Regions from separate parts of the Nonomuraea purpurea genome, predicted to be linked through region 3. Evidence: riboswitches for the same ligand, from Rfam matches in the RefSeq annotation. Region 3 holds a riboswitch; each other region holds the start of a gene.
What was found. A riboswitch is a leader RNA that binds a small molecule or an ion and turns the genes downstream of it on or off. The one in region 3 is predicted to bind cyclic di-AMP.
Positions count from the first base shown of each region.

Region 1 (5,458 bases), on a different contig from region 3:
CGGCTCGCGGTGCTCGTCACGTGATGCTGGAACACGGGCCGTAATCGGCGCAGACTGAAGCGATGATCCCCAGCAACTGGTACAACATCGTTCCCGATCTGCCCGCTGCGCCCCCTCCGCCGCTGCACCCGGGCACGCGGCAACCCATCGGACCCGACGACCTGGCGCCGCTCTTCCCGATGGAGCTGATCGGGCAGGAGGTGAGCGGTGAGCGGTTCGTGGAGATCCCGCGGGAGGTGCTCGACGTCTACCGGCTCTGGCGGCCGACGCCGCTGATCAGGGCGCGCAGGCTCGAACGCTCACTCGGCACCCCGGCCAGGATCTACTACAAGTACGAGGGCGTCTCGCCCGCCGGCTCGCACAAGCCGAACACGGCCGTGCCGCAGGCGTTCTACAACGCCAGGGAGGGTGTGCGGCTGCTCACCACGGAGACCGGGGCGGGGCAGTGGGGGTCGGCGCTGGCGTTCGCCTGCTCCCAGTTCGATCTGGAGTGCCAGGTCTGGATGGTCCGCGCCTCCTACGACCAGAAGCCGTACCGGCGCTCGCTCATGCAGGTGTACGGCGCCACCGTGCACCCCAGCCCCTCCCCCGTGACCGGCCCGGGCAACAAGGCGCTGGCCGACGACCCGGACTCGCCGGGCAGCCTGGGCCTCGCGATCAGCGAGGCGGTCGAGGTGGCCGCGGCCACGCCTGAGGCCCGCTACGCGCTCGGCTCGGTGCTCAATCATGTGCTCATGCACCAGACCGTGATCGGCGAGGAGGCACTCGAGCAGCTCCCCGAGCTGCCCGACCTGGTCATCGGCTGTACGGGCGGCGGCTCGAACTTCGCCGGCCTCGCCTTCCCGTTCCTGCGCGAGAAGCTGGCGGGGCGCATCGGGACGGTGTTCCGCGCGGTCGAGCCCGCGGCCTGCCCGTCGTTCACGCGCGGCACCTACGCCTACGACTTCGGCGACACGGCCGGGCTCACGCCGCTGCTCAAGATGCACACGCTGGGGCACTCGTTCGTGCCGGATCCGATCCACGCGGGCGGGCTGCGCTATCACGGCATGTCGCCGTTGTTGTCGCACATGTACGAGCTGGGCCTGTTCGAGGCCGTCACCCGCTCCCAGAACGAGTGTTTCGAGGCCGGTGTGCGCTTCGCGCGGACGGAGGGCATCGTCCCGGCGCCCGAGCCCACGCACGCGCTGGCCGAGACCATCGCCGAGGCCCTGCGCTGCAAGGAGAGCGGCGAGGAGAAGGTGATCCTGACCGCGCTGTGCGGCCACGGTCATTTCGATCTGGCCGCCTACGACCGCTACCTGTCGGGGCGGCTGGAGGACTACACGCTTCCGCAGGAGCGCATCGACCAGGCGCTCACCGAGCTGCCGGGGTGAGGCGTCGGGGTGGCCGCCGGGCGGGCGGCCACCCGTCAACGTGCGGTGGGGCGCTTACCGTGGTTCGCCTTCTTCTTCTTGCGTGCCTTGCCCTTGCGTGCGCGCCTGGCCATAAGCTCGCCTCCGAGTGATCGGGTCTCGTCCGACACTCTCAACGTCTCGCGCCTGCGGCGACCAGGCAAGCAGGCCGCGCGAACTAACATTCCCCAACAAATTCATGTCATAATTTGGTGGAATCTGTTGGAAGGAGCGGGCGTGCTCGCACAGCAGCGTCAGCAGACGATCCTCGAACGCGTGCGCAGCAGCGGCGGCGTCCGGGTGGCCGATCTCGTCCGCGAACTGGGCGTCTCCGACATGACCATCCGCCGCGACCTCGAGGTCCTGGCCGAGCGTGGGCTGCTGGAGAAGGTACACGGAGGCGCGACCGCCCTAGGCCCCGGCTCCACGGAAGAGCCCGGCTTCGCCGCCAAATCCGCCCGCCAGCAGCAGGAGAAGGAGGCCATCGCCCGGCAGGCGGCCCGGCTGGTCCGCCCCGGCACGGCGGTGGCGCTGTCCGCGGGCACCACGACGTGGGCGCTGGCCCACCACCTGATCGGCGTGCCCGAGCTCACCGTGATCACCAACTCGATCCCCGTCGCCGAGGTCTTCCACCGCAACCCGCGCGCCGACCGCACGGTCGTGCTGACCGGCGGCGTGCGCACGCCCTCCGACGCGCTGGTCGGCCCGGTGGCCGTGGCCGCGATCCGCCGCCTGCACGTGGACACGCTCTTCCTGGGGGTGCACGGGATGAGCGTGCGGGCCGGGTTCACCACGCCCAACCTGCTGGAGTCAGAGACCGACAGAGAGTTGGTGGCGGCGGCCCACCGGCTGGTCATCCCCGCCGACCACACAAAGTGGAACACGGTCGGCATCAGCACCATCGCCGAGCTGAGCGAGGCCGACGTGGTCATCAGCGACGCGGGGCTGCCCGAGAACGCACGTACCGACCTGGCCGAACGGGCCGGCGAACTGATCATCGCGGAGGGCTCGCCTTGAAGCGCACCATCACCCACCTGGCCGACGGCCGAGAGCTGATCTACTTCGACCGGCGGGACGACGCCGGCAGGAGCGCGATCGACCGGCGGGCGCTCGGTCCCCGGCCGGTGGCCTCCGAGCTGCGCTACGACCCGCTGACCGAGGAGTGGATCGCGATGGCGGGGCACCGGCAGACGCGGACGTTCCTGCCGACGGGCACGGCCGCCGAATGCCCGCTGTGCCCGTCGTCGGAGACGAGGTCGACGGAGATCCCGGCGTACGACTACGACGTGGTGGTGTTCGAGAACCGCTTCCCCTCTTTTTCCGGAAATTTGGGGACTTATCAGGATGTGGGCGGGCTGAGTGAGGTCCGCCCGGGAGTGGGGCGGTGCGAGGTGGTCTGCTTTACCTCCGACCACTCCTCGTCCTTCTCCCGGCTCTCCGACGCCCAGGTCGAGCTGGTGATGGAGGCGTGGGCCGACCGCACGGCCGAGCTGTCCGGGGTGGAGGGCGTGGAGCAGGTGTTCTGCTTCGAGAACCGGGGCGAGGAGATCGGCATCACGCTGGCCCACCCCCACGGCCAGATCTACGCCTACCCGTACGTCACGCCGCGCACCAAGCTCCAGCTCGGCGCCGCCGCCCGTCACAAGGGGCCGGGCAACCTGTTCGCCGACGTGCTGGCGGCCGAGCGTGCCGCGGGGACGCGGGTGGTGGCCGCCAACGAGCTGTGGACGGCGTTCGTGCCCGCCGCGGCGCGCTGGCCGTTCGAGGTGCACCTCTATCCGCACCGGCAGGTGCCCGATCTGGCGGCGTTGTCGGAGGCGGAACGTGCCGCGTTCGCACCGCTGTACACCTCGGTGCTGCGGGCCTTCGACGGGCTGTTCGGGCTCGTGATGCCCTACATCGCGGCCTGGCACCAGGCGCCCGTGCGTCAGGACCGTGACCTGGCCTATCTGCACCTGGAGCTGTTCAGCGTCAGGCGGGCGCCGAACAAGCTCAAGTTCCTGGCGGGCTCGGAGTCGGCGATGGGCGCCTTCGTCAACGACGTGCTGCCGGAGGAGGCCGCGAGCATGCTCCGATCACAGATTGATCACTAATAGATTTCTCCTTAAGGTCGCATTACCCGTGATCTACCACTAACATCCCAATATGCACCGGCCGCAACTGCCGTTGCAGGCCTAATCCCGGGCGCGTCACCCGGGAACCGGGGACCCATCGCACCTGGGGTGAATCCACATACGTGGTAGGGAAAATCGCAGCTCCCCGCCCGAACCCGTCAGCTAACCCGGTCGGCAGAGGGAGAGGAATCACCACGTGGCGGCTTCGTCCCCCGCGAACCTTGCCATCGGCCTCATCACCGCCACCGCCATCGCCGTCCTCCCGGCGGGCGTGGCGTCGGCCGCCCCCAAACCGTCGGAAGCCGAGCTGCGCACCCAGCTCAAGCAGCTCAACGGCAAGGTCGACAAGCTCATCGAGAAGTACAACCTCAAGCGCGTCGAGCTGGCCCAGGCGCGGGAGGCCGCCAAGACGGCCAAGCAGCGCCTGACCACCGCCGACCAGACGCTGGCCACGGCCGAGCAGCGCGTCGCCGAGCTCGCCAGGATGAGCTACCAGAACGAGGAGCGCTCGATCCCCAGCTTCCTGATGGCCCAGAACGCCCCCGGCGCCGCCCTGATGAGCCAGTTGACCGCCGAGCAGCAGGCCCTGGTTCAGAGCGTGGCCAAGGCGCGCGACGACAAGAAGCGGGCATCCGACGAGGCCGCCGCGCTCGCCACCAAGATCGGCGGGGACGCGGCCGAGGTCGCCCGCCAGCGCGACGAGGCCAAGGACGTCATCAAGGACATCCAGAACAAGCTCCAGGACCTGGTGCCGTTCGGCACGGGCCGCAAGTCCAACGGCAGTTGGACGCCCGAACTCCCCTCGGGTTCCGACAACATCACCTCCCGTACGCGCATCATGAAGGAACAGGTCGGCAAGAACTTCGCGCTGCCGTTCGACGTGGGCTGTTTCCGAGCCGGCGCCAGCGGCGAGCATCCGCTCGGACGGGCCTGCGACTTCATGATGAGCACGGGCGGCTCGATGCCGTCGGCCATCAACAACGCCCTGGGCGACCGCATCGCGGACTGGGCGATCAAGAACAAGGACAAGCTGGGCGTCAAGTACGTGATCTGGAGACAGCGCATCAACCAGGGCTCGGGCTGGGAGGGGATGTCGGATCGCGGCAGCGTCACCGAGAACCACTTCGACCACGTGCACATCTCGATGCAGTGACAGCGCAGGGCCGCGTGCGCGGGCGGACCAGAACGGGTGTACTCATCCCATGGTCGACTACCGGCAAAGGCACACCGCCGACTGGCTTCAGTACTTCGCGCACCGCGGCTACCACGCCGCCCGGCCACTGGCCGCCGGTGTCGAAGGTGCCGTCTACTGGCTCGGCGAGGGAGTGATCGCCAAAGTATGGGACGGAAGACCGCCAGAGGACCTCAACCTGACACGTCAGGTCTATGCGGACATCGCTCGCCACCCGTTGCCCTTCTCCACGCCAGAGATCCTGATGGTTGAGGAGCATGAGGGCACCGTCGTCACCTATGAGCGGGAATTGACCGGGTCGCCACTGCGGCCGGACTCAGCGGTGCGACCGCCCGGCCGCGACCTGACCTCTGGAGAGACTGATGCGCTCCTCACGGTCCTGCGCGCCCTTGCCACCATCCCGGGCACCGAAGCCATGCGACGCCTCAAGGTCCAAGGCGACGACCGGCCACTTTGGCGGGGTCACACCCGCTTCCCCGACGCCCTGGCCGCCGTCGTCGAACGCGCGGCCCACCGGCACGGCGACCTGCTCGCCGCCCATGTCCCGGACCTTGACGCAAAGGTCGTACGGGCTGTTCAGGCTCTCAAGGCACTGCCTGACACGTCCGTCACCGTCGTCCACGGGGATCTCGTCCCGCCGAACGTCCATGTCGACGACGCCGGCCGCCCTGTCGCCGTCCTCGACTTCGGCTTCTTCACCACCGCCGGCGACCCTGCCTTCGAGGCCGCCATCACGGCTGCCGTCTGGGACATGTACGGGC
Region 1 covers NZ_JBHSBI010000008.1:356,645-362,102, reverse strand. Annotated here, with positions in the region: gene ACFOY2_RS18625 (uridine kinase) at 1-24, shown strand, start outside; gene ACFOY2_RS18620 (TrpB-like pyridoxal phosphate-dependent enzyme) at 63-1,373, shown strand; gene ACFOY2_RS18615 (50S ribosomal protein bL37) at 1,409-1,486, opposite strand; gene ACFOY2_RS18610 (DeoR/GlpR family DNA-binding transcription regulator) at 1,629-2,408, shown strand; gene galT (galactose-1-phosphate uridylyltransferase) at 2,405-3,484, shown strand; cyclic di-AMP (ydaO/yuaA leader) riboswitch at 3,553-3,696, shown strand; gene ACFOY2_RS18600 (coiled-coil domain-containing protein) at 3,702-4,658, shown strand; gene ACFOY2_RS18595 (phosphotransferase family protein) at 4,708-5,458, shown strand, end outside.
Region 1: linked by a shared signal. The riboswitch ahead of ACFOY2_RS18600 (coiled-coil domain-containing protein) and the one ahead of ACFOY2_RS11585 (C40 family peptidase) in region 3 are both predicted to bind cyclic di-AMP.

Region 2 (5,458 bases), 230 kb from region 3:
CTGCTTGGTCGCCTCGTAGATCTCCTGTACGGCCAGCGTCACCGAGCGCTCGCGTCCGGTGTCGGGGTCGCGCCCGCACACCACCACCTGCCGGTGCAGCGGCTTCCAATCGGTGCCCGCACGCCGTTTGGCCGCCTCCGCCTCGCGTTCGTCGAGCAGGACCCCGTGCTGGCGTTCGACCATGCGCACGATCGACCGGTTGACCGCCCGGCCCCCGCTGAGAACCGTGGTCGAGGCCACCACGGCCCCGTGGGAGAGCACGGCGACTCTGGCGGAGTCGTGCCCGATGTCGATCACCATGCGCCCGGCGCAGTCCTTGACCGGCAGGCCCGCGCCGAGCGCCGCCGCCAGTGCGTGCGGGACCAGCAGGATCCCCCTGACCTCCGCCTCGAACGCGACGTCGCGCAGCGCCGCCCGTTCGAGCTGTGTCGCGTTCTCCGGCAGCGCCATCACCACGCGCGGCCTGAAGAACGGCCGCCGGTGCACCTTGCGCAGGAAGTGCCTGATCATGCGCCTGGCCAGTTCGCCGTCGACCGGCAGGCCGCCGCTGACGGGCCAGAACGTCTCGCCGCCCGCGTCGTCGGCCGTGTCGGCGCCGTACCCGATGATCTTGCCCGTCAGGCTGTCCCGCATGACGGCCGAGGGCTCGTCGAGCACGATGCCCTTGCCCTTGGCGTAGATCCGGGTGCTCACCGCGCCTAGGTCCACGGCCAGGTCGCGGCCCAGAAGACTCATGTCTGGATCGGGGGCTCGAACATCATGTATGTCCTATTTCCGACCTTTCCCCAACACAACACCAGGAACGGCGCGGATCCCCTTTACCCGAGTATCGTCGGGTTTCCGATAATCTTGGAGGCTCACCTCGTGCTCGACTACGACCTGGAGGCGGCCCACTACGACGAGACCCGCGGTGGGTTGCCCCGCGCAGAGTCCGCCGCCGGGGCCGTGTGCGAGCTCGTCCCCGCCGGGGGCACGCTGCTCGACATCGCCTGCGGCACCGGGCTCGTGAGCCGGGAGCTGGCCGGGCGGGGCCTGCGGGTGCTCGGCGTGGACGCCTCCCAGGGGATGGCGCGGATCGCCGCCGGCCGGGTGGACGTGGTCCTGGGCGACGGCCGGGCGCTGCCCGTCCGCGACGGCGCGTTCGACGCCGTAGCCGTGATCTGGCTGCTGCACCTGCTGGACGACGCCCGCCCGGTGATCGCCGAGGCCGCCCGCGTGTTGCGGCCCGGGGGAGTGTTCGTCACGACGGTCGACAAGCGGGCCGCGCATGAGCGGCGAGACCACGTTCGTCGGGCACGGCCAGGGACGCTCGGGGCCCGACCCGACCTTCCGCCTGCTGGCCTTCACCCGGCTCTGAGCCCGGCCAGAGCGATGCCTGGTAGGCGTGCCGCGTCTTGAGGCCGGTTTCGCGTCATAAGCGGCTCCATGCGAAGCTGTAGAGGTCCCAACACCACGGAGGTCCTCAATGGCGGAAACACCGGAGCCGGAAACCAGCGAAACTCCCGAGGACGAGATGAAGCGCAAGTTCCGCGAGGCGCTGGAGCGCAAGCGCAACCAGGGCGCGGGCTCGGGCGCGGGTGGCAGGGGCGTCGACCCATCGAAGATTCACGGGGCGCACGGTCCGGCTGCGAGTAAGAGATCGTTCAGGCGCAAGAGCGGCGGCTGAGGCTGACATTTTTCCTTCGGGGGGTACGGGTTGCCGTGCCCCCCTTCTCTTTACCTTCTTAGGTAGATCTTCGCCCGTTTCATTATGAATCGTTTGCGTTTGTCCGGAATGTCTGGTTAAAGTAATCGCCAAAACCAGCCGGTGGCGTGGACCTCACCCAGGAGGAACCAGCCGGTTGGCGCCGAATCCCGATCATTCGGGAACCGGGGACCCAGGTTTTTGGGGTGAATCCGGCCGTGTGCCGGTAGGGCAACTCCACGCCCGAACCCGTCAGCTAACCCGGTAGGCGTGATGGAGAGGAACTGTGATCAATGCATGACCGCGTCATACCCCCAGACAGCGTAGTGCCGGCCGCCGGCTGAGCGGTTCTCCCCAGCTCTCCACGCTTTTCCCGCGCTGCGCGTAGCCGTCACCCCGTCAGGCGTCCTGTCCGGCTACCCCCTTTGCCACGGCGCGATCCCCCTGTCCCCTCGCAAAGGACTTTACGTTTTCATGACTGCTCGTTTTGGCCTGCGTTCCCTTGCCATGGTCGGCGTTTCCGCCTTCAGCGCGCTGTCCATCGCCGGCACCGCGGCCCACGCCGACTCCGACACCGACGAGAAGATCCTGCTCAAGGGCTCCACGACCGCCTCGTACTTCTGGGACGACGCCTCGGGCCGCGCGGGCGACACCGGCCTGCCGGCCAGCGGCAAGCCCATGCAGAAGGGGCTGGCCGCCAGCCCGAGCTGGCCACTGCTGACCGAGGGTTATGTGACGTACAACGGCAAGAAGCTGCCGTTCTTCGTCGGCGACCGCGGGCCGGGCGTGCCCTCCAACAACGGCATCATGCTGGACCTCGACGGCAAGACCTTCGCCGAGCTGACCGGCGGCACCTTCAACAACGACACGCTGGGCGTGGACGGGGTCGGCGGGCAGGGGCACATCAAGGTCGACTACGTCATCACCAAGTGGGGTGACGGGCCGGGCAAGAAGAACTATCCGGTGCCGTTCTCGAGTGGGGCCTACGCCGAGCGCGACAAGAACCCGGCCACGCCTCCGGAGCCTGTGGGTGAGGTCAACGAGTCGGGCAGCGCGGGCGGCGCCCTGATCGCCGGCGCCCTGGCCATGGCCGGTGGCGGCGCGGTGCTCGGGCGCGAGCGTATCCGCAAGGTCATCAAGGGCTGACTGGACCGACCCGGACCAGAATGTCATTCTGGTCCTCGTGACGATCCGCGTAGCCGCCAACGGCATCGAAATCGCCTATGAGAGCTTCGGCTCACCAGAAGGACGACCCCTGCTCCTGATCATGGGGCTGGGCGCGCAGCTCATCCACTGGGACGAAGAGCTCTGCGGGCTCCTGGCGGCCCAGGGGCACCACGTCGTACGGTTCGACAACCGCGACACGGGCCTGTCCACCCATTTCCACGACGTCGGCGCTCCCTCGGCGGGGGCGCCTTCGGCGTACCTGCTGGACGACCTGGCCGACGACGCCGCGGGGCTCATGGACGCCCTCGGCTGGCCGGCCGCCCACGTCGTGGGCGCCTCCATGGGCGGCATGGTCGCCCAGGCGCTGGCCATCCGGCATCCGGAACGCCTGCTGACGCTCACCTCGATCATGTCGACGCCCGGCCCGTCCGTCGCGCCGCCGAGCGAGGCCGCCATGGCCACCCTGATGGCCAGGCCCGCGGGTGATCGCGAATCCGTCATGGCGCAGTCGCTGGAGACGTGGTCGGTGATCGGGTCGCCCGGTTACGAGCTGGATCGCGAGCGGGTGACCGCGGTGGCCGGGCTCGCCTTCGACCGCTGCTTCGATCCCGGGGGCACCGCCCGCCAGCTGGCGGCCATCATGGCCTCGGGCGACCGGACGGAGCTGCTGGCCGGCGTCCGGGCGCCGACGCTCGTGCTGCATGGCGAGGCCGACCAGCTCGTCCCGGTCGCCGGCGGCCGGGCCACGGCGGCGGCCATCCCCGGTGCGCGGCTGGTGACCTACCCGGGGATGGGGCACGATCTGCCCCGGCCGCTCTGGCGGGACATCGTCGGCGAGATCACCAAGCACACCTCGGCCTGAGGGCCGCGAGAAGTCCGCGTTCTACGCGGACTTCTCGCGGTTGCGCAGGATCTCGGCCACGTTCTCCTCGGCCCACTGCGCCACCACCGAGACGGGGCCGTGCAGCGAGTGGCCCAGGTCCGTCAGCGTGTACTCCACCCGAGGCGGCACCTCCGCGAACACCTCCCGCGTCACCAGCCCGTCGCTCTCCATGGCCCGCAGCGTCTGCGTCAGCACCTTGGGCGTGACCCCGCCCATTCGCGTCCGCAGCCGGGTGAACCGCATCGGCCCTCCGGCGAGGCAGAGCAGCACCAGCACCGACCATTTATCGCCAATCCTGTCGAGAACCACTCGGGACGGGCAATTCTGGTTGAAAACATCGCCGGTATCCATGAGGTACTTATAGCACTATGAAGTAACCAGTATCTGATGGATACTCTTGCCGGCATGAAGCTTCTTCTCTTCGGCGCGACCGGCATGATCGGTCAGCGCATCGCCGCCGAACTGGTGAACCGCGGGCACGAGGTGACGGCAGTCAGCCGTTCGGGCCCGGTCAAGGGCGACGTGAAAGACACTGCCACGCTGGCCAAGGGCTACGACGCCATCGTCTCGGCGATCGCGCCGCCGCGCGACGGCACCGACCCCGAAGGCCCGTTCCTCGAGGCCAACCGCGCCCTGATCGAGGGGGCGCGCGCGGCAGGCGTGCGCCGGGTGATCTCCGTCGGCGGCGCGGGCAGCCTCAAGGTGGCTCCAGGGCTCGACCTGGTCGACACGCCCGAGTTCCCGGAGATCTACAAGAAGGAGTCGCTGGCGGGACGCAAGGCGCTCGGCCTCTTCCGCCAGGTCGACGACCTCGACTGGACCTACATCTCGCCGGCCGCCGAGATCGGTCCTGGCGAGCGCACGGGTATCTACCGCATCGGTCACGAGGACCTGCTCACCGACTCCGAGGGCCGCAGCTTCATCTCCGCCGAGGACTACGCGGTCGCCGTCGCGGACGAGTTGGAGAACGGCGCCCATCCGCGCCGGCGCATCACCGTCGCCTACTGAGCGGGTTCGTCGGGAAGCAGCGCCTTCTCCTCCGGCTTGTGCACCAGCACGTTGTCCACGTACGAGCGCACGGCCGAGGCCAGCCCCACGTCGGCGCCCTCCTCCTCCGACAGGTACCAGCGGTGGTCGAGGATCTCGTGGAAGAGCTGCGCGGGTTCGAGCTTGCCCCGCATGCGCGCGGGGATGGCCTCGACCGTCGGCTGGAACACCTCCGCCAGCCAGCGGTGCGCCACGATGGCCTCGTCCTCGTGGCGCAGCCCCTTGGCCACCCTGAAACCGTCGAGGTCGTTGAGCAGCCGCCGCGCCTGGTTCTCCTCCACGTCGAGGCCGGTCAGCCTGAGCAGGCGGCGCTGGTGGTGTCCGGCGTCCACGACCTTGGGCCGCACGATCAGCCGCCCGGTGCCGACCTTGCGCCGCACCATCATCTCGGCGACGTCGAAGCCGAGCAGGTTCAGGCGCCTGATGCGCTGCTCCACCCGGTGCCAGTCCACCTCCTCGATGATCTCGCTCTCGTTGATCTCGTCCCACAGGCGGTGGTAGCGGGCCACGACGTCCTCGGCGGTCTCCATGGGGTCGATGGAGGGGTGCAGCAGCCCGCCGGCCTCCAGGTCGAGCATCTCGCCGAAGATGTTGGTGTGGGCCGTGTCGATGTCGGCCAGCCGCTGGCCCCGGCTGATCATCGGGTGCATCTCGCCGGTCTCGGCGTCCACCAGGTA
Region 2 covers NZ_JBHSBI010000005.1:317,250-322,707, forward strand. Annotated here, with positions in the region: gene ACFOY2_RS12720 (rod shape-determining protein) at 1-735, opposite strand, end outside; gene ACFOY2_RS12725 (class I SAM-dependent methyltransferase) at 865-1,398, shown strand; gene ACFOY2_RS12730 (DUF5302 domain-containing protein) at 1,466-1,666, shown strand; cyclic di-AMP (ydaO/yuaA leader) riboswitch at 1,836-1,970, shown strand; gene ACFOY2_RS12735 (hypothetical protein) at 2,159-2,830, shown strand; gene ACFOY2_RS12740 (alpha/beta fold hydrolase) at 2,868-3,713, shown strand; gene ACFOY2_RS12745 (winged helix-turn-helix transcriptional regulator) at 3,735-4,085, opposite strand; gene ACFOY2_RS12750 (NAD(P)-dependent oxidoreductase) at 4,140-4,742, shown strand; gene ACFOY2_RS12755 (DUF4032 domain-containing protein) at 4,736-5,458, opposite strand, start outside.
Region 2: linked by a shared signal. The riboswitch ahead of ACFOY2_RS12735 (hypothetical protein) and the one ahead of ACFOY2_RS11585 (C40 family peptidase) in region 3 are both predicted to bind cyclic di-AMP.

Region 3 (5,458 bases):
GGGCTGCCGCTGTTCGAGTCGATCGAGGTGCTGGGGCGCGATCGCGCCAAGGAGCGTCTGCGCTCGGCCCTCGAACGCCTCCAGAAACCCTGACCCGCAGCAGGCTGATCGTGGCCCCGGCAGCCGGCGCGTCGTGGCGTCGGGGCCCTCACGCGCCGTCGTCCCCGTAAAGCAGTTTTCCGGTGTCGAGGGCGAGGTTCCACGGGTCGGGGAGGGTGAGCGGCTCGCCGCCCATCGCGACCGTTTCCCGCCCGTATTCCTTGCCTCCCGGCTCGCTGAAGAGTTTGACCTCGCGCCGGAACGGATCGATCACCAGATAAAACGGGACCCCGTTCGGGGAGTAATCGCCGGGCTTGACGAAGTAATCGTCGTAGAAGCTGCTCGCGGAAACGACGCTCACGAGCAGCAGCGTCGAATCTCCGTGGACGGTGTGGTCCTCCTCCATGCGCGGAGTCTCGGGGACGACGGTGAGGTCGGGCACGTAGCGGTCGGCGTGTTGGCCCAGGTAGACGGTGATGTTGGGCCAGATTTCCCAGCCTCGCGCGGCCACCGGGCCGACGAGCTGGAAAAGCAGCTGAAAAAGAATCGTGTTGTGCTGCCAGGTACCCGACTCGTTCACCAGGAGCCGCCCTCTCCGGGTTTCCACCCGGAATTCGGGGAACAAATCGCGGACCGTGCGGAAACGCTCTTCCAGGGGCCTGACCATGCCGCCGTCCTCGGGTAGTCGTGATGTTACCCAGGGTAATGCGCGAGGGTTGTGACAGGGGAGGCTTTATCGGCGACGGATTTTCACGCCCCCCATGCCGGGAGGAACGGCACAGGGGGCGGGCAGATCAGACGATCTTGTGGATCCAGTCGTGGGGGTCGGGGCGGACGCCGTACTGGATGCCCACCAGCTCCTCCCGCACCCGCATCGTCACCGGGCCCGAGGTGCCGTCGGCGACGGTCCAGGAGCGGTCGGCGCCCTTGACCGAGCCGACCGGGGTGACCACGGCCGCCGTTCCGCAGGCGAAGACCTCGGTGAGCTCGCCGGACTCACAGCCCGCCTGCCACTCGTCGACCGTGATGAGGCGCTCCTCGGTCTCCAGGCCCAGGTCGCCGGCGAGTTCCAGGATGGATTCGCGGGTGATGCCGGGCAGGAGGGTCCCGGTCAGCGCGGGGGTGACGAGCTTGTCGCCGAAGACGAAGAACAGGTTCATCCCGCCCATTTCCTCGACGTAGCGGTGCTCGTGGGCGTCCAGCCACACCACCTGGTCGCAGCCGTTCTCGACGGCCTGGCGCTGCGCCACGAACGCGGCGGCGTAGTTGCCTCCGCACTTGGCGAAGCCGGTGCCGCCAGGGGCGGCGCGGGTGTACTCGGTGGACAGCCAGACCGAGACGGGCTTGATGCCGCCGGTGAAGTACGAGCCCGCCGGGGAGGCGATGACCAGGTACTTGTAGCTCTTGGACGGGTAGTTGACCCCGAGCCCCGCCTGGGTGGCGATCATGAACGGGCGCAGGTAGAGACTGTGGCCCTCGGTCGTGGGCACCCATTCCCTGTCGGTCTCCACCAGCAGTTCGAGCGACTCGACGAACGCCTCTTCGGGCAGCTCGGGCATGGCCATGCGGACGGCGGAGCGGTTGAAGCGGGCGGCGTTGGCGTAGGGGCGGAAGGTCACGATCGAGCCCGTGGTCTGGCGGTAGGCCTTGAGCCCCTCGAACAACTCCTGCGCGTAGTGGAAGACCGAGGTGGCCGGGTCGAGCGAGAGCGGCCCGTACGGCATGAGCCTGGCGTCGTGCCAGCCCGCGCCCTCGGTGTAGTCGATCGAGACCATGTGGTCGGTGAAGGTTTGGCCGAAGCCGGGGTTCGCCAGTACCTGCTCCCGCTCGGCCGCGGTGCGAGCGTGGTCGGATAGCTGCACGTCGAAGCTGAGCTTCTGAGCGATGGTCATGGCGGTCCTTCTCTCTGCGACTTCTGCGAAATCTACCGAAACTGCTGGATCTGCGGATTCACGATGCCTGACGGCGGCTGAGGGCAGTCCGTACTTCCTATTGTCTCGCCATATGGGATGGCTAGCGGCCCTTGGCGGGGTTCGCCCGTGTAGACGCGAAAAAGCGCCTGGCAGTCCTCCTCGGACCGCCAGGCGCTGATCGGGGCTAGGCGGTCCTAGCCGGATACTCGCGCGGTGATGTCGTCGCCGATCTCATGGGTCGTGCGGCCGGCCCAGCCGGTCAGCCGCTCCAGGATGTCGTCGGCGACCGCCTGCTCGACCTTGGCCGACGCATCGTGCAGGCCCAGGTGGTCGAGGAGCATGGCGACGGACAGGATGGTGGCGGTGGGGTCGGCCTTGCCCTGCCCGGCGATGTCGGGGGCGCTGCCGTGCACCGGCTCGAACATGCTCGGCGAGGTGCGTTCGGGGTTGATGTTGCCGCTGGCCGCCAGGCCGATGCCGCCGGCGATGGCCGCGCCGAGGTCGGTGATGATGTCGCCGAACAGGTTGTCGGTGACGACCACGTCGAAGCGCTCAGGCTGGCTCACGAAGAACATCGAGGCCGCGTCGATGTGGCAGTAGTCGGTCGTGACCTCGGGGAACTCCTGCGCCACCCGGTTGACCGTGCGCTGCCACAGGTCGCCCGCGTAGGTCAGGACGTTGGTCTTGTGGACGAGCGTGAGCTTCTTGCGGGGCCGCGACTGGGCCTTCTGGAAGGCGTAACGCACCACGCGCTCGACGCCGTAGGCGGTGTTGAGCGACTCCTGGGTGGCGATCTCGTGCGGCGTGCCGCGCCGCATGACGCCGCCGGTGCCCGCGTAGAGGCCCTCGGTGCCCTCGCGGACGACGATCATGTCGATGTCCTCGGCGGGCGTGTCGGCCAGCGGGGTCTCCACGCCGGGGAACAGCTTGACCGGCCGCAGGTTGACGTAGTGGTCGAACTCGAAACGCAGGCGGAGCAGGAGGTCGCGCTCGAGGACGCCCGGCGGCACGCTGGGGTCGCCCACGGCGCCGAGCAGGATCGCGTCGTAGCCGCGCAGCTCCTCGAGGACCGCGTCGGGCAGCGTCTCGCCGGTGCGGTGGTAGCGTGCGGCGCCCAGGTCGTAGTGAGTGGGCTCGATCTTCGTGCCGACGGCCTCCAGGACCTTGAGTCCTTCGGCTACGACCTCAGTGCCGATCCCGTCCCCGGGGATGACGGCCAGGCGGATGTTACGCGAGTCCATGGGCGGTACCTTACCGGCTCGTCTCGACTGACGAACACATCATCTCATTGTCCGGACGCCCGGTTTTAACAGATTTGCCACGCTTTGACCGTTTCGTTAGAGTCCGAGCCAGCCTAATCCACACAGCCCTGTGTGGAGCCGGGGACCCACCTTTCCCCTGGGGCGAATCGGCGCAAGCCGTAGGGCTACTTCCAGGCCCGAGCCCGTCAGCTAACCCGGTAGGCCACGTGGAAGGATCAGTTCACTGTCTCGCATCGCCATTCTCGTGGCGGCGGGCACAGCAGGGCTCTTCGCTCTGGTCACCCCCGCGCACGCGGCCGCCGATCCCCAGGACGGCGCCGACATCACTCTGACCGGCCCTAAGCTCAAGCGCATCCAGGACAAGCAGAACAAGCCCGCCTGGAAGATCGCCCTCAAGTTCGCCATGGACAAACGCGGGATCCCGTACGTCTGGGGCGGAGCGAGCGACAGTGGCTACGACTGCTCGGGGCTCATGCTCCGAGCTTACGAAGCCGCGGGGATCGAACTGCCCCGCGTCACCAACGACCAGTACGCCGCGTTCGACAGGAAGATCTCCTGGAAGAACCTCAAGCCGGGCGACCTGGTGTTCTTCAGCAATCTGGGCCACGTCGGGATGATCTCCAAGCCCGGCTTCATGGTGCACGCGCCGCATTCCGGCGACGTGGTCAAGGAAGAACGGCTGTCGAACTGGCGCAGAGACGCCTTCGTCGGCGCCGTCCGGCCCGATCCCAAGGGCGTGCGGCTCTCGATCAAGCAGAGCCTCACCCCTGCCCCGTCCATGCCCGTCGCCACCCTTTGAGGTGAGCCCTCATCTCCCGGCCCGCGGTGTTCGCGTCTTTCCACGGCGTGCGGACGACTCCCCCCTCCCATGCCGGGGAGCCCGACGCGGACACCGCGGGCCGGGACGCCTACAGCACGACAGGAGCCGCCTGGTAGCGGACAGAACAGGGGTTCGGGTATCGGTGACGGAAGCGCCGGGGCTCCTCGTTCCAGTAGCCCACGATCTCGACCTCGACCGGATCGTAGATCTTCGGGCACGGCGCCGGCCCGAACCGGAGCCGCTCCAGGTCGGCGTCGCTCCCGCGCAGCCGGTCACAGGCGCCGACGGGATCAGGGTGGGTGCCGCCGTCCGGATCGCAGGCGAGGTACCACTGCTGCTTCTCCCCCGAGCGGACGTCGTACCGCGTGATCTCCAGCTGCCCGATCTCGGCATGGGCGGGGGCGGCCGTGACGAACAGGGCGGCCGCGAAGGCAGGGACGGCGACGGCGCGCTGGATCAGGGGCATGCGGGGGCCTCCTCGACGATCGGATACAGATCGTGACGCTACCAATGCTCTGCGTATCCGGACGGTGAGGTGTCCCTACCCTCGGCCGCAGACGTAGCGTGGTGGTATGGGGCAGCAGAAAGTGCACCTGACGGGGGAGAAAGCCACCCTGCTCGCCACCCTGTACGGCAGGGCGCTCGACGCACGATCCCGTCACCCGATCCTCGGCGACAAACTGGCCGCCGAGACGATCGACCGCATCGACTACGACTTCTCCAAGACGGGCATCGGCCCCGCCATCGCCCCGGCCGTCGCGCTCAGGGCGCATTCCGTCGACGACTGGGCCGCCGAGTACCTGGCGGAGCACCCGGAGGCCGTCGTGCTCCACCTGGGCTGCGGGCTCGACACCCGCTACCACCGGATGGCCGTGCCGCCCAGCGTGCGCTGGTACGACGTGGACTACCCCGAGGTCATCGACCTGCGTGCCCGCCTGTTCCCGAGGCCGCCCGGCTACACGATGATCGGCTCGTCGGTCACCGACCTGGCCTGGCTGGACCAGATCCCCGACGACGCTCCGGCGCTGGTCGTCGCCGAGGGCCTGTTCTACTACCTCGATCCGGCCGAGGGCGCCCGGCTGCTGCGGACGATCGTGGACCGCTTCCCCTGCGGCCAGTTCGTCTTCGACGCGCTCAGCACGCTGGGGCTGCGGCTACAGAGGTTCAACGGACCCGTGCGCAGGGCCGGGGCCACGATGCACTGGGCCATCGACGGCCCGGCCGACCTGCTGGCGATCCATCCGAAGCTGCGCTGCGTGTCGGCGCTGAGCGCGTTCGACGCGGCCGGGTTCGGCACGTTGTCGCTCCCGTACCGCATCATGTTCTGGCTCGCCGAACTGCTCCCGAGCTTGAAGCGGACGGCCGTGATCTACCGGCTGGAGTTCTGAGGCGCGCCGCCGTTGTCCCTGCGGTCCAGCGCCATC
Region 3 covers NZ_JBHSBI010000005.1:83,893-89,350, reverse strand. Annotated here, with positions in the region: gene gltX (glutamate--tRNA ligase) at 1-93, shown strand, start outside; gene ACFOY2_RS11600 (Uma2 family endonuclease) at 149-706, opposite strand; gene ACFOY2_RS11595 (branched-chain amino acid aminotransferase) at 834-1,931, opposite strand; gene ACFOY2_RS11590 (3-isopropylmalate dehydrogenase) at 2,147-3,193, opposite strand; cyclic di-AMP (ydaO/yuaA leader) riboswitch at 3,294-3,432, shown strand; gene ACFOY2_RS11585 (C40 family peptidase) at 3,459-4,013, shown strand; gene ACFOY2_RS11580 (SSI family serine proteinase inhibitor) at 4,123-4,500, opposite strand; gene ACFOY2_RS11575 (class I SAM-dependent methyltransferase) at 4,607-5,422, shown strand.